Regions from separate parts of the Priestia sp. D3YE.R1 genome, predicted to be linked through region 2. Evidence: a T-box and tRNA genes for the amino acid it is inferred to sense, from the RefSeq annotation. Region 2 holds a T-box; the other regions hold tRNA genes.

Region 1 (7,241 bases), on a different contig from region 2:
ACTTAAATAAAACGATCGGAGCGGCCATTCGTCAAGTGGAAAACATCCGTTATATTGATGAAACAGCTGGATTAGATATCTTACCAGAAAAGCTAAGAGAAATTGCTCGTTTGCGTGTGGAATATCAAGACGTTACGTTAAAGGAGCTTGGCGAGATGGTATCTGGAGGTCAAATTAGCAAATCGGGCATTAACCATCGGTTGCGTAAAATTGACCAAATAGCAGACAAGCTTCGCGCCGGTCAGCCAGTCACATAAGGGGAATTGCAAGGGGGAGGATTTTATCATGGAAAAACAAGTAGAAGTAAAATTAAAAACGGGATTACAAGCTCGTGTTGCGGCACTATTCGTGCAAGAAGCAACTCGTTTTACATCTGATGTGTACTTGAAGAAAGATGAGAAAGTAGTCAACGCTAAAAGTATCATGGGGTTAATGAGCTTAGCGATTAATAACGGTTCTCTTATTACGCTCATTGTTGAAGGGGTAGATGAAAAAGAAGCAATGGATGCGTTAGTCGCTTACGTAGAGAACGATGCATAAAAAAGCCTTTCCCAAAGTGGGAAAGGCTTTTTTCTTATTTAGGATCGTTTTCTAATACTTTGTCAATTAGACCGTATTCTAAAGCGCGTTCAGCAGTCATGAAATTATCACGATCTGTATCACGTTGTAGCACTTCTAACGGTTGACCTGTACGCTCAGCTAAAATTGAATTTAGTTTTTCACGTAAGAATAGAATACGTTTTGCCGCAATTTCGATTTCAGTAGCTTGTCCTTGAGCACCACCAAGAGGTTGATGAATCATTACTTCGCTGTTTGGAAGAGCAAAACGTTTGCCCTTTTCACCAGCAGCCAGTAAGAAAGCACCCATTGATGCAGCCATACCGATACAAATTGTAGAAACTTTTGGCTTAATGAATTGCATCGTATCATAGATAGCCATTCCAGCTGTAATAGAGCCACCTGGGCTGTTGATATAAAGTGAGATATCTTTTTCTGGGTCTTCAGCAGCTAAGAATAGAAGCTGAGAAACGATTGAGTTAGCTACGTTATCGTCAATAGCACTACCTAAAATAATAATGCGGTCTTTTAATAAACGTGAATAAATGTCATAAGCACGTTCACCACGGTTTGTTTGTTCAATAACTGTAGGAATTAAGTTCATATTAAATTCCTCCTTAACAAGAATAATTTGTTATGTACCTATAATACACGTATGGTCAATAAAGGTCAAACAAAAGAACCTCTACTACACATATTCGCTTAAAAGACTATGTATTCCTCTTTGACATTATTAAAATTTTTCCCCCTTCTAAAAAAAATAAACGTAGTATTCTATTGAAAAGAGAAGTTTTCTCTCCTATAATGGAAGTTGTGACAAATATGCCCTCGTAGTGTAGTGGATAGCACAAGAGATTCCGGTTCTCTTAGGGTGGGTTCGAATCCTGTCGAGGGCGTCTTAAAACGTTGCGGATTATGCAACGTTTTTTATTTTGAGTAAAAAGACTCATCTTCTCAAAAAATAATATTTATTTTTCTCCTATAACCCTTTATACGCGTAAGGAAGCAAGAAATTAATTCCATTGTACCGGTTGCGGAATTTGTCAGAATACTATAAAACAGTATATAAGGAAAAGAAACACGGAGGAGGAATAAATATGAAATACATGAACAAACTTTTCATTGTCAGTGCATCGGTAGCACTATTGCTGTCTGCATGCGGGACGAACGACGATTCTGCTCAGCCGAAGTCTAATGATCAAGCAGAAAATGTTCAGCAGGATACAGCTTCTAAATCTGATCAAACATCAGGCGTTGCAAAAGAAGAGTCGAAAAAAGATGTGGATTCTTCTGAGGTCTCAGCCAAACCTTCAGGAAGTCAATCATCAACTAGCGAAACAGCGAAAGATGGAGAGTCAACGTCTTCTTCAAAAACAAAACTAACAAAAAGCCCACAACAGGATTATGCTGTTCAAGTAATGGACGGTTATAAACTAACGGGTGAAGAACCAGGAAAAGATGCGTTAGTATTAACTTCAGATGATTCTCAATTTATGCGTATTGAAATGCTTTCATCAGAAGCATCGCTGGACGACGCTGCTCAATCTGTTAAACAAACGGCAACAGCAGTTAATAAAAATGCAGCAGAGAAAAAGAATCTTGAAGAGAATGGGATCTTCAAAGATTCTGTTTGGTATGAAGCCACATCTGGCGATCATACGGTAAACGCCGTGTTAGTTAAAGGAAAGAAACCAATGAAGCTAACCATTTTTACGAAAAATGACGAAGAAAACTTAGACAAGTTTATGCAAATGGCACAGACTATTCAATAAGCAATTCTTCTATATATTATACAAATGCAGAAAATTCGACATGATGAAGAAAACGTCATGTCGGATTATTACTCGAATCATGTGGTTGGTGCGAATTATAATGAAAAGTTATAAAGGTGTATAGCTCTATTACTTTTTTGATGATTAGTAATTAAAAATAGGATGAACCGCTTCGTTAACAAAGGTTGACGGAGATTTTTTGATGAAAAAATTACATATAAAAAATAGTTACATGCTCTTTGAAAGCGTTTTTATAGTAAAATAGATGAAGGGGAGGGGAGAAATAATGGAAATTGGATTATTTCAGCAGCAGTCGTTAAAGCTGACGATGTCAAAAGAATTATCACAAGCTATTTCTCTTTTACAATATTCATCAATGGATATTGTAGCGTTTTTACATGAGCAGGCGCTTCAAAATCCGCTTATAGATTTTTCAGAGCTGCCCGTCTATACATCTCACAATCAAAAAAATCATGCAACTTCTGATTCAACAGATTATATGAGCAGTATACCAGCTCCTAAAGAAACGCTGTACGAACATTTAATGAATCAATCCGCATTATTAAAATTAGATGAATGTGAGCAGGCAGCCGTTGAGTTTGTTATTCATAGTCTGGATGATGCTGGCTATTTGCACGATGAGTTAATCATACTTGCTAACCAGCTTGGGCAAGGTCAAGAGCAGGTTGAAAAGGCTCTTCAACTTGTGCAGCAGATGGACCCGGCAGGAGTAGGGGCGAGAAGTTTACAAGAGTGCTTAATGCTTCAATTAAAAAGAAGTAATCAATGGACAGAAAAAATAGAGCAAATTTTGACATATCACTTTGAAGAATTTGCGTATAAAAAATGGATGAAAATCTCAAAGTTATGTCAAATCTCACTTGAAGCTCTTCAACAATTACATGAACAGATTAAGAAATTAAATCCTCGTCCTGGATCATTTTATATGAAGTCCAATGAACGATTCATTGTACCGGATTTTATTGTAAAAGTTGAAGATGGAAATGTCGTTGCTTATGCAAATGAGGATTTGGAACCTCGTCTTTCAGTGAATGAACAATACAAACTTCAGCTGAAAAATAGGCAGAACCAAGAAATGTTTTCTTATTTGCAAGAGAAATATCGTGAATTTCAATGGATTATGAAAAGTTTACACACACGCAAAGACACATTAAACGCGTTAATGAATACCTTACTCGTTGAACAAGAAGCATTTTTTAAGAAGGGTCCGTCGTATTTGAAGCCGTTAACAATGAAGGAAGTAGCAGAGCAAACGTCTGTGCATGAATCAACAATTAGCCGTGCTACTCGGCACAAATATATTCAAACGCCTTTTGGCACCTTTTCAATGAAATCTTTTTTCTCAACTAGTATTCAACTGGGCAACAACGAAGCGACTTCTACAACTCACGTAAAAGAACTGCTTAAAAAGCTAGTATCAGAAGAAAACAAACAGCGTCCGCTTTCAGATCAGCAGTTGGCTAACGTCTTGCAAAGCAATTATAACGTTACTATTTCAAGAAGAACGGTAGCCAAATATCGAGACCAATTAAATGTTTTACCATCCAGTCAACGAAAACTTTTTGTCACGCAGTAAAGGAGTGGGAATGTGGAAGTCGTACTGTATACCAAAAATGGCTGTCACTTATGCGATGATGCAAAGAAGCTGCTTGCAGAGATGCAGTCTGAGTTTCCCTTTCAGCTTATTGAACGAGATATTTACAAAAACGATGAGTGGCTGGAAAAGTATCATCTTGCGATTCCTGTAGTAGAAATGGACGGAGAAGAAGTGGAATATGGAAAAATAACAGGTATCCCACTAAGAAAACGCTTACTTTTAAAAATAGGCAACACATGAGTTGAATAAAGGATTCACTCCTGTTAGAATAGATTTTGTAGCAGGGTGAATTTTTTTTGCGCAAGGTGGGACATAATATGTCTATACGGGACAAAATATGTCCAGCGAGTTTATGCCTTAAGGGGATTTTAACATGCGTTCTTTAATAGAAGTACAACGAAAATTATTACCTGAACTTCTCTCAGTTATGCAAAAGCGCTATCAAATCTTGCAATACATACGTTTAATGCAGCCGATTGGTCGCAGAAACTTAGCTGTAAGCCTTGGGCTCACAGAGCGTGTGTTACGAAGCGAAGTAACATTCTTAAAAGAACAAGATTTGATTGACATTTACCCTAGTGGGATGACGCTTACAAACGAGGGAGAACTACTTCTAGCTGAATTAGAAGAAGTAATGAAGGAAGTTTCAGGACTTCGATTATTGGAAACAACATTAAAAGAGGCGTTTTCTTTATCAGAAGTTGTTGTTGTATCTGGAGATAGTGATCAGTCTCCTTGGGTTAAAAATGAAATGGGTCGAGCATCTGTTTCATGTATCAAGGAGCGCCTTGTTGGTGAAAAAAATACCGTTGCTGTTACAGGTGGTACAACGCTTGCCGCCGTTGCCGAAATGATGACACCTGATTCAAAACACCCTGATGTACTTTTTGTACCTGCTCGCGGAGGGCTAGGTGAAAATGTACAAAACCAAGCAAACACGATTTGTGCTAAGATGGCTGAAAAGTCCATGAGTCACTATCGCTTGCTTCATGTTCCAGATCAGCTTAGTGATGAAGCATACCGATCCATTATCGGCGAGCCATCTATTAAAGATATGCTTCATTTAATCAAGTCCGCTGGTATGGTTGTTCACGGAATAGGAGACGCTATGACAATGGCAGAACGCCGTAAAACACCACAAGCTGACTTAGAAAAAGTGAAAAATGGACATGCTGTAGGTGAGGCATTTGGATACTATTTTAATCATCAAGGCGAAGTTGTTCATAAAGTTAAAACAGTTGGCATACAACTCGATGATTTAAAGAACAATAAATGTGTTATTGCTGTTGCAGGAGGTTCATCAAAAGCAAAGGCAATTAAAGCGTTTATGCAACAAGCGCATGATTCGATTCTCATTACAGATGAAGGCGCCGCAAAAGAGTTAGTAAGGGATTTTAATTAATCCCTCATATAAAAAATACTTTTTACATTCAAGGAGGAAATACCCATGGCAGTAAAAATTGGTATTAACGGATTTGGTCGTATCGGCCGTAATGTATTCCGCGCAGCTTTAAAAAATGATAACGTTGAAGTAGTAGCAATCAATGATTTAACAGATGCTAACATGCTTGCTCACCTTCTAAAATATGATTCTGTACACGGAAAATTAGATGCAGAAGTAGTAGTAGATGGTAGCAACTTAGTAGTAAACGGTAAAACAATCGAAATTTCTGCTGAACGTGACCCAGCTCAATTATCTTGGGGCAAACAAGGCGTAGAAATCGTTGTTGAATCTACTGGATTCTTCACAAAACGCGCTGACGCTGCAAAACATTTAGAAGCAGGAGCTAAAAAAGTAATTATCTCTGCTCCAGCATCTGATGAAGACATCACAATCGTAATGGGTGTTAACGAAGACAAATACGATGCAGCTAACCACAACGTAATTTCAAATGCTTCTTGTACGACTAACTGCTTAGCGCCATTTGCTAAAGTGTTAAACGACAAGTTCGGTCTTAAACGCGGAATGATGACAACAGTTCACTCTTACACAAACGACCAACAAATCTTAGACTTACCACACAAAGATTACCGTCGTGCTCGTGCAGCTGCTGAAAACATCATCCCAACTTCAACTGGTGCTGCTAAAGCTGTATCTCTAGTATTACCTGAATTAAAAGGTAAATTAAACGGTGGAGCTATGCGTGTTCCAACTCCAAACGTTTCTTTAGTAGACTTAGTTGCTGAACTTGACAAAGAAGTAACTGTTGAAGATGTAAACAACGCTCTTAAAGAAGCTGCTGAAGGCGATCTTAAAGGCATCCTTGGTTACAGCGAAGAGCCACTAGTATCTGGTGACTACAACGGTAACATCAACTCTTCTACAATCGATGCATTATCTACAATGGTAATGGAAGGTAACATGGTTAAAGTTATCTCTTGGTACGATAACGAGAGCGGATATTCTAACCGTGTAGTAGACCTTGCTCAATACATCGCTGCTAAAGGACTATAAGAATAACTTAAAATTCGCTTCTATTTTATTCAATAAGACAGAAATCGACTAGACTTTCCTTTTTTATTGGATATCTGAAAATAGAACGACTATAATAAGACTTGCTAAGGAAGAGAGGGGCATACCCCCTCTTCCTTGATTTATGTATTGGCTTCTACATGAAAAAGCGTCATAAACAGCTAACTGGAGTTTCACTTTATATAGAAAGGCGCCAATATATAAAATGAAATGTACGGTGGTTTGTGGATTGATGATTACATAGAAGCCTACTTGCTTAGTACCATAAATACTTAAGGAGGCCTTTTAACGATGAACAAAAAAACGTTGAAAGACATCGATGTAAAAGGAAAGCGAGTATTTTGTCGCGTAGACTTTAACGTACCAATGAAAGACGGAAAAGTAACAGACGAAACTCGTATTCGTGCAGCTGTTCCTACTATTCAATATTTAGTAGAACAAGGTGCAAAAGTAATTTTAGCTAGCCATCTTGGACGTCCAAAAGGCGAAGTTGTTGAAGAATTACGTCTAAATGCTGTTGCAGAACGTTTACAAGCTCTTCTTGGTAAAGACGTTGCAAAAGCTGACGAAGCTTTTGGTGAAGAAGTAAAGAAAACAATCGACGGCATGAGCGAAGGCGATGTTTTAGTACTTGAAAACGTACGTTTTTACCCAGGCGAAGAGAAAAACGATCCTGAATTAGCAAAAGCGTTTGCTGAATTAGCAGATGTATACGTAAACGATGCATTCGGTGCAGCTCACCGTGCGCATGCTTCAACAGAAGGAATTGCTCAACACATTCCAGCAGTAGCAGGTTTCTTAATGGAAAAAGAGCTTGATG
Region 2 (7,241 bases):
CATACGCATAGGGATGTGTATGTAATAAAAAGACAAGCGTGGTCCAAAATGCGCTAAAAGAAGCAAACATCATCCCCTGACTTAAACATGCTTGTTGCAGTGCTCTTTCTGTTATAAATAGCGGACCTAACGACATGAGTAAGTGTTTATAACTAGTCGCATTCTCCCCTTTACTTTTTGGAAAATAGATGTAAACTAACAAAATCATAAAAAGTGTAGCCGCAGCGGACGTCCAATACACCATTCGCCATCCAAAATGAACATCAATAAAACCACTAGCAAGCCGAGCGCCTAAAATACCACAAACTAATCCAATGGCGACATTTCCTAAAACTTTTCCTCTATTATGATCTGAAGCGATATTCGCAGCCAGCGGAACAATAATTTGAGGAACAACCGTTACCATTCCTAATGCTAAGCTTGTAACCATCATCCACGTTTTGTTGATAGATAAAGCATTTAAAGCGAGAACGATACATATAGCGAATAATAAAAACAAAATCAATTTTTTTCGTTCGAAGATGTCTCCTAACGGTACTATCAAAAGATTTCCTAGTGCATATCCAATTTGAGCTAAAGTAGCTATAATGCCTATGCTGGCCGCTGAAACATGAAAACTGGCGGACATGCTTACTAAAAGAGTTTGGTTCAAGTAGACGTTAGCCACTGTAAACCCGCAAACTGTAGCTATTAAAAGAACTAATCCTTTTGATAGATCACACGTCTTTTCGCTATCTTTTACTATCATCTGTTTCACCTCCTTTACCTAGATCATAAAATAAGGATTATAATGGTAATAGGAGTCTAGTTATACTAGTAGTAAAAGTACTACCTACACAAAGGAGTAAAATCATGGTAAGTGATAAAGAAAGAAGAAAAGAATTAGGGGATTTTCTAAAGATAAGACGAGAACGATTGTCTCCAAAAGATTTTAATTTGCCTATTGGACCGAGAAGAAGAGCCAAAGGATTACGCAGAGAAGAAATTTCTCAACTAGCAGGAGTCGGCATAACTTGGTATACGTGGCTGGAACAAGGACGAGATATACAAGTATCTTCTGAAGTATTAGAAGCCATATCCCGTATTTTTAAATTAAACAAAGAAGAAATGGAGCATCTATTTTTATTAGGCAATCAGCCGCTTCCATCTGCAACCGTGCAGAATGAAAGAGAAAATATAGATCGTGTTGTAAAAAATCTATTAAGTCAATTAGGTCCCTGCCCTGCCTATGTAACAGACGAAAAACTTAATATCGTAGACTGGAATAAAGCTGCTGTGATGGTATTTGGGGACTTTAACGAGATGGATGAGCGAAATCGCAATGCAGTGTGGCGCTGCTTCACTTCCAAAGAATATCAAAACCTTTTTCAAAATTGGGAAGATCATGCTCAACGACTAATTGCCCAATTTCGTTTAGCTTACACACGCTTTGTCGGAGATAAGTGGTTTAAAACTATGATTAGTGAACTTAGCGAGAAAAGCCCTCAGTTTTACAAGTGGTGGTCTAATCATGAAGTTTTAGGTACACCTTGTGGAAAAAAGACCATTATTCACCCTGTGGCAGGAAAAATGATTATGGATCATATTACGCTTCAAGTGTATGATGCACCCGAATTAAAAGTGACTGTTTATCAGCCACGTGAGGAGAATGAGACAGAAGAGAAGATGAAGCAGTTACTAAGATCATAATACCAGCACTAAACATATCATTACTGTTAATTAATAGAACCCTATGTATTCCTGACAAGTTCATAGGCTTTTTATTTTTGAATTGACATAACAGGTGTTATCGGTAGAAAAAATAAGTAAACCCTTACTGCTAGGATTTACTTATTTTTTCTAGATTAATTTATAAACATATTTATTTGAAAAATGCTTATCCGTTACATTTCTCTTGGTGTCTGAATTCCTAGTAGTCTTAACCCCTCTTCCAAAACAATCGTTGTACTTTCTACCAAAGCAAGGCGACTTTCCTTCTCCTTGTCTTCTATAAGGATTTTGACTTGACTATAATATTTATTAAACTCTTGTGACACATCAATTAAGTACTTAGCAATATGGGATGGCTCGTACTTCTCAAAACTTCTCTCAATAATCTTAGGAAATATCATGAGTTCTTTTATTAACAACCAATTGTATTCATTTTCTCCTTCACTGAAGACGAAATGTGTAGGTTGAGCTACTTTTCTTAAAATGGAGCAAGCACGAGCATATGTGTATTGAATATACGGTCCTGTTTCTCCCTCTACTTTTAACATCTCTTCAATTGAAAATTCAATATTATTGAGTCGCTCATTTTTTAAATCTTGAAAAATAATAGAACCTACAGCTACTTGCTGGGCAACCTCATCCTTGTTTGGTAACGTTGGATTCTTAACAGCAATATTTTGTTTGGCTAAGACTATTGCTTCTTCAATAACTTTTTCTAAAAGAACTACCTTACCTTTACGACTAGACATCTTTTTGCCTTCTTTTAAAATAAAGCCAAAAGGAACATGAATTAATTCTTTTGCCCAGTTGTACCCCATTTTTTCTAAGACTAAGAATACTTGTTTAAAATGAAGGCTTTGCTCGTGCCCTACTACGTATAAAGCTTTCGTAAACTGATAGGTCTCTTGTCTATATAATGCTGCTGTTAGATCTCTTGTTGCATATAATGTAGCACCATCTGACTTTTTAATTAGACATGGAGGTAAGTTGATCGTAAATGGCCCATAGAAAATGGTTTAGCTATATTTGGAGAGGAGAAATCAATAGTAATAGTCCCTTCCTTTTTTACTTCGGGTGTTCCATAGAGACTTTTCTGTTGTAAGATAGTGTTTATAACCTTTTTTCCAACTGTCTCCTTATTAAAGAATCCATTTACATAGGGTCCTTCAGCTACAATCTTAGCAAACAAGGGATGCTTTAATTGTTCAGCCAAATTTATGGCGATAGCATTAGGTGATTTCTTGAGTAGTTTAGCTAATGTGAAACAAGGAAAAGCAATATCTCCTTGGGTACTATACTTAGGCTTTTCAATTAACTTCATAATACTTTTAACGGTCAGTTTGTTATCTAGTATTTTGCTTATTTCTTTAGCGAATATTTTATCAAATTCCATGTCATCACCTAATTCCTTTTATTTTTAGAGAACAAAAAAATCTCGTCTCTTATTAGAGACGAGATTTACCCGCGATACCACTCTTATTGTTCAAATTGAACCTTCTTACCAAGAACATAACGGATTTTGATCCGGCTCACCCTACTCTGCGAGATTTCAGGTTGCATCTCAAAAGTGCGCTTCACCTTAACTAGACTGTTAGGCTTGCACCATCCCTAACTCGCTTTAAGACTTCATTAAGATTACTCTCTTCTTCATAGATTTTCAATATTTTAACAATCTTATAATAGGTCAAGCTTAAAGTCAATATGATCTATAAGAATTAACATTTTTTAGTTACCATAATGTACCTTATCGGTATTGATCTAAAAGAAGAACAGCATATATGCTGTTCTTCTTTTAGGAATCGTCTATACTACCTCAAAAATATGGATGCAACAAGGAACTATAATGACAAGCTTTGAAAAAGCATAATGGTTATAAATTTAAGGTTATAAGTTGATAAATAGTTAACAAAAAAGCATCAATCCGTGTTTTTATGAGGGGATGATGCCTTTTTTTATCAAAAATGTTTCAGTAGTACTATAAAATGTTTCATTTTCTATATATAAGGGTATCAAAAGTTTTAGGACATCGTTCTCATAGTATACTATCGATTAGTGACAAAACATTGTATATGCAGCATGTTTTGTTCATTTTCTGCTTTGGAGGGACGATTTCAATATTTGCTGTCCTTCTTTTTATTTTACATAAAAACAATGAAATACTCTCCAAAGTACTATTATGCTTAGTCAAGGGAGTTGAAATATTATGAAAAAAACAGAGCACATCAAGAGATATGAGCAAGGTATTACTAGTAAGTTTGCTGTGTACAACTTTCCATATGTTTATGAATTTTCTATTTACGCTATTGACATCTTTTATTCTGATACAGGAGAATACCTCTTTGGCTGTGCTAAGAACACTACACTTGAAAGATTCTTTACTCGTAAAATCTACCAAGATGAACTTGGGTATTATTTCAAGTATGTTCAAGAAAAGATCTATCTCAACTGTTTTAATCCAATAAAGAACAATATGTTACAGTTAGCTCAATGAACTGGCTTTTTTTATGCCATCCAAGATAAAGGACCTATCCTACTCACATAGGGTAGTTTTTTCATTTGCTATTAGTATATTTTTTATTCGATTGGAACAAAATGCAATTAGAATGCCTTCCGACATTTGGTGTTCGAAACCCATTTTTTAGATTAGAAAAACCTACTGTTGAGGCACAGTAGGTTTTTCTTCTTGCAATAAATATTTAAAACCTCTAAATTAAAGATATGCATATTATACTGGATTAGAAAAGGAACCGGTTTTAAATCTGAATCTGCTCCTTTTTTTAATGAATTTCTTCTAGTTCATTTAACTTCCTATCCAACACTTGACTTACCTTTACCGTATTATCGCTTCCAATTCCTTCTTTTAAAGCTGTGTTTATCATAATTTTTCTAATACGCTCTATTTCCTCTAATAGTACTTCATGCGTTACATATTTATCTTCCATCCCCATCATCACCTAACCAATTTCCATGTTAAATATTGATAAATTTTACATTAACTTTTTATAATGTATTTTTCAACACTCAAATTTTTACAATTCGAAGTACGATTAAAAACTGATTATTTTGGAAGGCGAAAACTATAATTCTTATAGGTAATTGTTAACATACTTTCTTAAAAGGAAACAGGAAGATAGATTGGTAGAGGATAGGGAGTAGAAATCGTGATTTTTTCAATAGAAATGAATATTTAGAAGAAACACCAATAGGCGACTTATTCCTTCTGTTCAGAAAGATAAAGTCACCTACACAATTTTTCCATTCATTATTAGTTATCCTTTCAGTTTTTCTTATTTATACGTTTATTGATTTACATGTTCCTGTTCTAACTGATTTACTACATTATCCTGACATTCATTGATAAATAGATAAGTAAGGTATGAATGTAAGTCAAATCGTTGTTTATTAATAAATGTAGAAAAAACCTGTTTATATTCGCTCAATAGTTTGACCTCCTTTATGTGAGTTCCTATTTTCATTATCGCCCAACTAGCAATCTCTTATACATACAAATCAATAAAGTATTCTGTATGATAAGCTATTTTTATCATGTATTTAATATAAATTGATAATTTACTGTTTCTTTTCATTATAATATTGCACAGGGAACATAGATCCTTCCGAGACCATTTTATTATCTTCAGTGTCCATAGGATCTGGATGACCAGCTTTGTGTATAGGGAACGAGGTCAATTTTTGAGTTGATGACTTATATGGAATAGCTTTTTTTACACTTTGAACAAACCCTTTTACCTTATCTAAGTACTTGTTGCTATATTAACGAGAGAAATAATACCAACCACTATATTACAACTAAATAGTTAATCTTCTTTACTTTAATCGACCATAGGTAGCTGTTGAAACAGTAGGTTTAGATTTGATTCTCTAATGGTTTAAAAGAGGCTGGCCTTTAAGTGTCACATACTTAAAGAACAGCCTCTAAGTTATTATTATGGGATGGCATAGACCTCGACAGTGAAGCTTTCTCCATCGGTGTCTTCCGGTCTGGCGACGTAGAAATCTTCACTCGTTTTGATTTCTGTCTCGGATCCGTCTGTAAGGTCATTAAAGATCGTTTCGTCAATGCCGAAGCTGATGTCTTTCATGACATCGAATTTCGCATTAGTAGGACCATCGACGATTTTCCATTGTAACTTGGTCGCGTAAGAAGGGATATTCCCGATCGTGAAGTTATCACTTGATCGGTTATCCTGTCCGTCCTGAGGCTGGCCTTCCGATCGGATCGTCGCTATTTTCTCAGGGGCTTCGACCTGCACATTGAAAGTATCCCCATCCAAAATCCTATCATAGGCGTACCAGGCACCGAGCCATGTCCCTGCAGCGCCGTTCGATTCGCTTGAAATCATTTTTACTGAAAAATTATCCGATCCATTGGTCGCCGAACCTTCCCAGGTGGAAGCAAACGGATATTCGTCACACTGCTTGCCGGTCCGATCCTCATCTCCGAATTCCCTTTCACAAGTCCTTCTTGTCTTGTTCCTATTGCGATTATATTCATCCTGATGACGTTTCGGATACATCCGTGTCAGTGTGCTGTCTCCCACAGCTCCCGGTATTTTCTTTCCAACCATTTGAGGCTTCGTCTGATCTGGATGATCCATCGCAAACTTCCAATGCTGTCCAGCTTCAGATAACATTGAAAATTCTGGCTTTGTGACCGGAACATTGAAGATTGGTGTGGCTTTACTGAATACGGCTCCTTGCCAGAAATATTGATTAGGAAAGGCAAACATATATTTTGCAGAATCGTACCGAACGGTCTGTTTAATACCATCAATACTCTTTTTGAATTTCCTTGGTGCATGTGTAAGGGTAAGTTTTGGCCAAAATTCCATGTACCCTAACTGATCAGGATTTGCGTCAGTTGGTGGGGGTGCTTCTGATGTGAAAATTTCTGTGCTGAAGTTCGTATTTTTCCATTGGGCGATTGTTCGTTCCGTCGGCGGAAAGTCGGGATCCTCTTTACAGTCACCTGCGTTCACCTTGGATTCACATACCATATCAATTTTCAACTTGGCTCCATTCAAGGATGGATGGGTCACGAGGATATCATCAAGTGTATAATAGACCCTCATTTTCCGGCTTTGGTTGGAGCCATAACCTATTTCAGTGAATTGAAATTGAACGCCTTCGTAAAAACAGAACCCACCAATGCATTTTACTGGGACTTGATATGTTGCGACGTGGGACCAACAGAAGGAATACCGATTCTTAATATACCCTGTTTCTGAACTGCTGTCTGGACTTCCCTGGCATTCTTCTGTAGTCAGGATATGATCATAGTCGAAGTCAGGCGGTGTCCATCCGGCTGCTGTCTTGATCGGAGGCGCCATGTTCGCTCTGTATGTTGTGTCACTTTGCTGGTCTTCCTCCATCAATTTATCTAATGTCTGAATGCCTTCTTTTTTCTGGATCTGATCTTGCTTGATCCCAATCTCTTCAACTGACTTGCCTTGCTTCATAAGTTTAGTTGCCTTTTCAATCTTCTCCTTGTTGTTTGGGAGCCAATAACC
Region 3 (7,241 bases), 1.1 Mb from region 2:
TGATAAATCCTACTGTATCTGGAATATTAACGACTTTTGCACCAGCATCAATAACTGCTTCTACAATTCTAGCTAAAAACGGTAAATCTGTTCGACATGCATCTTCAGCAGACCATTGAACAACCGGGAATTTTTTGCTTGCGTACTTCACCATTTCCACTGCTGTTTCAAGTACTTCATCAGGTGTTTTTTTCAATTTATGCTGCATATGAATTTCGGAAGTAGCGATAAAGACATGCAGTCTTGGTTCTGCACTTTCTTTTAACGCCTCCCATGCAATGTCAATATCTTTTGTAACAGACCTTGCAAGGCCTGTTACAGAAGAGTTTTTGACAATAGACGCAATTTCTTTTACGGATTGAAAATCACCTTTTGAAGAAGCGGGAAATCCAGCTTCAATGATGTCGATACCTAATCGCTCTAACTGCTTAGCAATTTCAAGCTTTTCTTGTAGGTTCAAATTGACTCCAGGTGACTGTTCACCATCGCGTAGCGTCGTGTCAAATAGTTTAATTTTTTGCACTAGCGATCACCGCTTCTTTCTTTTGTTTTTTAACAAATGGCATCATTTCACGTAATTGAGCGCCAACTTTTTCAATTAAATGTTCGTTTTCACGGTTATTGATAGCTGTAAATTCTGGACGATTTGCTTGGTTTTCTAGGATCCAGCCTTTTGCAAATTTACCTGTTTGGATGTCTTCAAGCACTTTTTTCATTTGTTCTTTTGAACGCTCATCTACAACGCGTGGTCCTGAAACGAAGTCACCCCATTGAGCTGTATCAGAGATTGAATAACGCATACCTTCCATTCCGCCTTCATACATAAGGTCAACAATTAATTTTAATTCGTGTAAACACTCAAAATATGCAACTTCCGGTTGGTAGCCAGCTTCTACAAGCGTTTCAAAACCAGCTTTAACTAATGAAGTTAAACCACCGCAAAGTACTGCTTGCTCACCGAAAAGATCTGTTTCTGTTTCTTCTTTAAATGTTGTTTCTAATACACCCGCACGAGCTGAACCGATTGCTTTAGCATAAGCTAACGCTACGTCTTTTGCTTCTCCAGTTACATCTTGGAATACCGCGAATAACGCCGGTACGCCAGCTCCTTCTTCATATGTTCTTCTTACAAGGTGACCAGGACCTTTTGGAGCTACTAGGAATACGTCAACGAATTCAGGTGCTACGATTTGATTAAAGTGGATGTTGAAACCGTGAGCAAATACTAAAGATTTTCCTGGTTTTAATCCCGGAAGAATTTCTTCGTTATAAACTTTTGGCTGATGCTCATCCGGAAGTAATACCATTACTACTTCTGCTTGTTGAACTGCTTCTTTTACAGATAATACAGTGAAGCCGTCTTGTTCTGCTTGATCCCATGATTTACCTTTACGTAATCCTACTACCACGTTTACTCCGCTGTCGCGTAAGTTTTGTGCGTGAGCGTGACCTTGTGAACCATAACCTACGATTGCTACTGTTTTACCTTGTAATAATTGATCCTTTGCATCTCCGTTGTAATATACCTTTGTCATAATAAATCTCTCCTCTTAGTTTATATAGTTTTATATAGTTTACTTTTTTAGTAACTAGCTAGAATTAAATGATTGATGAAAGTTTGGCTGCTGCTTTTTGCGTACCGCGCGGAACAGCTACTGTTCCCGTGCGCGTTACTTCTTTTAATCCATAAGGCTGAAGTAAATCAATCATCGCTTCAATCTTGCTGGATTCACCTGTTACTTGAATAATTAAGCTATCGCGGCTTACATCAATGATGGTTGCACGGAAAGGCTCAATTACTGCATAAAGTTCGTTACGGCTCGCTGGTGTAGATGCTACTTTCATTAAAGCAAGCTCTCTTGACACCACCGCTTGATCCGTAATATCTTGAACTTTCAACACGTCAATCTGCTTATTTAACTGCTTAATTACTTGTTCAGCAGCGTTATCATGCTCTACGTTCACAACAAACGTCATGCGTGATACATCCTCAGATTCAGTGTGCCCTACCGAAATACTCTCAATATTGAAATTTCTTTTTGTAAATAACCCCGTTACGCGATTTAAAACGCCCGCACGGTTTAATACAGTTGCTGTAATAATTCGCTTCATGGTTTCACCCCTACCATTTCATGTAATCCTTTTCCAGGTGCAACCATTGGATATACGTTTTCTTTAGGTGCGACAAAGAAGTTTAGTAAAACAGGTCCATCTGTTTCCATTGCTTCTTTCAGAGCCGCATGCGCTTCTTCTTCAGTAGAAGCTTGTAAACCTTTGATATCATAGGCTTCCGCAAGCTTCATCAAATTAGGCTGATTCGGAATTAAAGAGTGCGAGTAGCGTTCTTCATAGAAGATTTCCTGCCACTGACGAACCATACCAAGCGATTGATTGTTGAGCACAACCACTTTTACAGGTAAATTTAATTCTCTAATAACCCCTAATTCTTGAAGCGTCATTTGAAATCCACCGTCACCAACGACGGCTACAACTGTTTTATCTTTATTTGCCAGCTGAGCGCCGATTGCAGAAGGTAATCCAAAGCCCATGGTGCCAAGACCACCTGAAGTTACCCATCGATCAGGATTATTAAATGTGTAGTATTGAGCTACCCACATTTGATGTTGCCCAACGTCCGTTGTAACAACGGCATCTCCATTTGTATACTTGTGAAGCAACTCAACTACTTTTTGTGGTTTTAACACGTCCGCTGAGTTCTGATACCATAATGGATATTCTTGTTTCCATGCCGCTAATTTCTCATGCCATTTCGTATAATCTCCAACTTCTCCTTCTTGCAGAAGCAATTGCTTTAATACTTCTTTTGCATCTCCAACAATTGGAATCTTGGTCGGAACATTCTTTCCAATTTCTGCCGGGTCGATGTCAATGTGAGCAATTTTTGCTTTTGGTGCAAAATGCTTTAAGTTACCTGTTACTCGGTCATCAAAGCGTGCACCAATACTAATGAGAAGATCACTCTCATAAATTGCCATGTTTGCTGTGTACGTTCCGTGCATGCCAGCCATTCCTAAATGAAGCGGATGGTCTGCAGGAAAACAGCCTAACCCTAAAAGCGTATTAATAACCGGAATATTTTGACGCTCAGCATAATTTTTTAATTCTTCTGAACCTTTACTCAATAACACTCCCGCACCTGCTAGGATAACAGGTTTCTTTGCAGCTGCTACTGCGTCTGTCAACTTTTTAACCTGCAGCTGATTTGGAAAATAAGTTGGCTGATAGCCAGGTAAATCAATTTCTCCTTCGTAATTAAATGTTCCATCACCCTGTGCCATATCCTTTGGAATGTCGATTAAGACTGGACCAGGTCTTCCTGTTGTCGCAATATGAAATGCCTCTTTGATGATTCTCGGCATGTCGCTGATATTGCGTACTTGATAGCTATGTTTTGTAATTGGCATTGTGATTCCTAATACATCTGCTTCTTGGAACGCGTCAGAACCAATTACACTTGAAGCTACTTGACCAGTAAAAACAACTAAAGGAAGTGAGTCAATCATCGCATCTGCCAAACCTGTTACGATATTTGTTGCACCAGGACCACTTGTTGCGATAACTACACCGGGTTTACCTGAAATTCTTGCGTACCCTTCTGCTGCGTGAATTCCACCTTGTTCGTGACGAGCAAGTACGTGGAACATTCCTGAACCGTATAGCTTATCGTAAATCGGTAAAACGGCTCCCCCTGGGTAACCGAAGATGACGTCAACGTTTTCTCTTCTTAGAGATTCAATCAACATGTCAGCTCCATTCATTTGTGCCCCAGTGCTTACAGGTTCTTTCGTTTGCATATTGGCTCCCACTTTTCTCATCCTTTCGTTTTCTAGATAAAAGAAAAAAGACTTCTCACCCCTAAATAGACCCTATCAAATGATATAGGTCAAGGGGCGAAAAGTCTTTTGTACTTTACGCGGTACCACCCTCGTTTGTAATCGTAATGATTACCTTATGAATGTATACTGTACATTCTTTTTGATAACGAGTGCTTTGGAAGTACACTCGGTCGCCCTTACTGAATTTCAGGGTGACACTCTGAGGTGAGTTCATTTTGAGTTGGTAACGCCGGCTTCCAGCAACCCGACTCTCTGTTGATACCTAAACATCAAAACTACTTATCCTCTTCAACGTTTTAAAACGCTATATGCTTTTTGAACAATGCTTTACACATCATATTTTAAATTAATTAAAATTTTTAGAAAACTTATATTTGAGGACTATCTTACGCCCATTTCTATGCATAGTCAACCACTTTTCGAGATTTTTTTAGACAATTTAGACTAAACAGAATATTTGAATGCGTTTTCATTATTGATGTAATGAGGGTTTATAGCAGTTCAAAAAGTTTTTCTGAAACGTTCATGTGTGCACACTGAATGAACAAACATTCACTTTTAAAATAAATAAAAAAATCCCGGCTTTTACTAAAAAGTAAAAGCCGAGATTTTTTTCTCGACGTCCCAGGAGAGATTCGAACTCCCGACCGACGGCTTAGAAGGCCGTTGCTCTATCCTGCTGAGCTACTGGGACATAATGTTAAACTGTATCAAAGACAATACTTATTATATTCAAATATAATTTAAAAGTCAACGTTTTTTTGAAATTTTATGAGAAGAGAGGTAAAAAGCCTTCTCTTCTCCCTATATTTGGCTATATTATGCTGAAAGTGTACAGGTTAACTGCATGCTAGGAATATGTTTACCGCTTATATCGTAAAACTGCACGGTAGCTTCTGTACCATCCATTACTAGTATAGCATACGTACGTTCTTTTCTCATACGAGGAAGTAACATACTTCCTGGATTGATAAATAAAACTCCGTCCATGAGCTCAGCTCCCGCTATGTGAGAATGCCCAAAACAAACAACGTTTGCCCCGACTTCTCTCGCTTTGTAATGCAGATTCATCATAGACATTTTAACATTATATAAGTGACCGTGTGTAACCAGACACGTAGCTTCTCCAAGCGACTCTACTCGATCATTAACGTAAGATGCATCGTAGTCACAATTTCCTCGAACGCCTAAAAACGCAGACATTTCTTTGCTGTCTTGCGGCAACTCAGAGTCCCCACAATGGATCATCTTATCTACATCAGCATGTCTCTCTCTGATAGTGAGCAGTTCTTCTTGTAACCCGTGGCTATCGCTTACAATTAATAGTTTCACACGTCATCACTCCTTCTAAAATTGCGCATCAATTAGCGGTGCTAGTTTTTTTAACGCATTTGCTCGGTGACTAATCTGATTTTTTTGTTCTTTAGACAATTCTGCCATGGAGCATCTCCATTTTTCTACAAAGAAAATAGGATCGTACCCAAAACCGTTTTCCCCTCTTTTTTCCTCCAAGATGTGCCCTTCACACGTGCCTTCTACAATTTCTGTTCTTTTTCCGGGCACTGCAATAGCAAGAGCACAATGAAAGCGTGCCGTGCGCTTTTCAAACGGCACGTCATTTAATTTTTGAAGTACCTTCTCTATATTAGCATTATCATCTTTATTTTCACCAGCATAACGCGCGGAATAAACGCCTGGCTCCCCGTTCAAGGCATCAATAGCAAGCCCCGAGTCATCGGCAATGACAGGCTTATTTAATGCGAATGAAATGGCCTCTGCTTTTAGCGTCGCATTCTCTGCAAATGTAACGCCCGTTTCTTCCACGTCTTCCATCTCAGGAAAATCAAGAAGCGATTTCACTTGAAATCCCTTTGGTGAGAAAAGTGTTTCAAAATCTTTTACTTTGCCTGCATTTTTAGTTGCAATAATGATTTCACGCACGTTAATCCCTTACCTTTCTTTAACCGGAATGTAAGCAGTCAGGTGATCAAGAACTTCCTTTTGCTGTTCAATCAATTGATAAACACCCTTTTCCCCTAAATCCAGAAGATGGTTTAACTGTTCTCTCGAAAACGTCGATTCCTCTCCCGTTCCCTGTAATTCTACAAACTGTCCGCTTCCTGTCATCACAATATTCATGTCAACTTCCGCTGTCGAATCTTCTTCATAATTTAAATCTAAAATCGAATTTTCTCCATGAATACCTACTGAAGTCGCAGCTAAGTAGTCACGAATAGGAATTTCTGTTAGCTTGTTCTCTTCAACCAGCTTTCCAAACGCTAAAACCATAGCCACAAAAGCACCTGTAATCGATGCTGTTCTTGTTCCGCCATCTGCTTGAATAACATCACAATCAATCCAAATTGTCTTTTCTCCGACCTTTTCCAGGTCGACTACAGAACGCAGAGCTCGTCCGATTAGACGCTGAATTTCCATTGTTCGTCCTGTGACTTTACCTTTTGATGATTCACGTATATTTCTTTGTGCCGTAGCTCGAGGCAGCATAGAATACTCAGCTGTAATCCATCCTTTTCCTTGTCCACGCATAAAAGGAGGCACTCTGTCATCTATGCTTGCTGTACAAATAACCTTTGTGTCTCCCACCGAGATTAATACAGATCCTTCTGGGTGCTTTAAGTATGAAGTATGAAGAGATACAGGTCTCAATTCATTAAATTCCCTACCGTCCAAACGCATTAAGCATGTCCTCCTATTAATTCATTTATATGTAATAGCTTCTTCCATTTTAACTATAAAACAGCGGAAAGAGGTCGCTATTTCAGCAGACCTCTTTCTACTTAGTCCTTTACTAGTATAACAAAAATTTGTTTTTAAAAACTACCTGTGTTCACATTTTTAGGTCTTGAAACGGGCTCCGTTAACTTTTTCCCTTTTTCATCTTTTAGCATTTTTTTGCCATTCACCTTAATGGCAACGCTGTCTACGGCTTTTTGTTCCGTCAGGGATAACACCAAGGAGTCGAGAACATGCTGAGAAATTTCCGTTCCTTTTAAATTCCCAAAGATGTTTTTATTAAAATTCAGCGTTAACTCACCGTCCGCATACTTTGGAGCTGCTACGAGCTTTGCATCAGGATTAAAATCTGTCACTAAACCTGATGCAGGCGCAGGTCCTTCTACAAGTTCGTTCACAATTGCCGTGTACATATCTTTGTCATCAGAAGCAATTCGTTTTGTGACAGGAACATAGTAAGTTTGTTTCCCCTCTTGAGCTAAGTAATAAATCGTAACTGGTTTCGTTTGGGTTACGTCAACTACTCCAGTATTATCAAAGTTAATACCGTCTGCTCTGCTTAACCCTTTACTGATTGGCGTATGATTTACAGGCATTTCATCTTTATCATAGCCGTTAATGCGAATTTTA

The links. The T-box of region 2 lies ahead of argS (arginine--tRNA ligase). A T-box ahead of a tRNA ligase gene usually reads a tRNA of that ligase, here a tRNA-Arg.
Region 1: it encodes a tRNA-Arg, which carries the amino acid that the T-box ahead of argS (arginine--tRNA ligase) is inferred to sense. The anticodon was not compared.
Region 3: it encodes a tRNA-Arg, which carries the amino acid that the T-box ahead of argS (arginine--tRNA ligase) is inferred to sense. The anticodon was not compared.

The regions. Positions count from the first base shown of each region.
Region 1 is NZ_JBLTHW010000004.1:177,381-184,621, forward strand. Features, by position in the region: gene whiA (DNA-binding protein WhiA) at 1-257, shown strand, start outside; gene ACOZIR_RS22555 (HPr family phosphocarrier protein) at 286-540, shown strand; gene clpP (ATP-dependent Clp endopeptidase proteolytic subunit ClpP) at 575-1,162, opposite strand; tRNA gene ACOZIR_RS22565 (tRNA-Arg) at 1,383-1,454, shown strand; gene ACOZIR_RS22570 (hypothetical protein) at 1,656-2,330, shown strand; gene rpoN (RNA polymerase factor sigma-54) at 2,617-3,927, shown strand; gene ACOZIR_RS22580 (glutaredoxin family protein) at 3,940-4,188, shown strand; gene ACOZIR_RS22585 (sugar-binding transcriptional regulator) at 4,322-5,350, shown strand; gene gap (type I glyceraldehyde-3-phosphate dehydrogenase) at 5,396-6,403, shown strand; gene ACOZIR_RS22595 (phosphoglycerate kinase) at 6,713-7,241, shown strand, end outside.
Region 2 is NZ_JBLTHW010000001.1:1,268,710-1,275,950, reverse strand. Features, by position in the region: gene ACOZIR_RS06540 (MFS transporter) at 1-748, opposite strand, end outside; gene ACOZIR_RS06535 (helix-turn-helix transcriptional regulator) at 853-1,689, shown strand; partial or broken gene argS (arginine--tRNA ligase) at 1,884-3,103, opposite strand; T-box leader at 3,155-3,370, opposite strand; gene ACOZIR_RS06525 (hypothetical protein) at 3,914-4,201, shown strand; gene ACOZIR_RS06520 (aspartyl-phosphate phosphatase Spo0E family protein) at 4,488-4,652, opposite strand; partial or broken gene ACOZIR_RS06515 (hypothetical protein) at 5,281-5,391, opposite strand; gene ACOZIR_RS06510 (NucA/NucB deoxyribonuclease domain-containing protein) at 5,658-7,241, opposite strand, start outside.
Region 3 is NZ_JBLTHW010000001.1:200,064-207,304, reverse strand. Features, by position in the region: gene ACOZIR_RS01060 (2-isopropylmalate synthase) at 1-523, opposite strand, end outside; gene ilvC (ketol-acid reductoisomerase) at 510-1,535, opposite strand; gene ilvN (acetolactate synthase small subunit) at 1,600-2,112, opposite strand; gene ilvB (acetolactate synthase large subunit) at 2,109-3,827, opposite strand; T-box leader at 3,905-4,158, opposite strand; tRNA gene ACOZIR_RS01040 (tRNA-Arg) at 4,478-4,551, opposite strand; gene ACOZIR_RS01035 (metallophosphoesterase) at 4,677-5,189, opposite strand; gene ACOZIR_RS01030 (XTP/dITP diphosphatase) at 5,205-5,798, opposite strand; gene rph (ribonuclease PH) at 5,808-6,554, opposite strand; gene ACOZIR_RS01020 (GerMN domain-containing protein) at 6,689-7,241, opposite strand, start outside.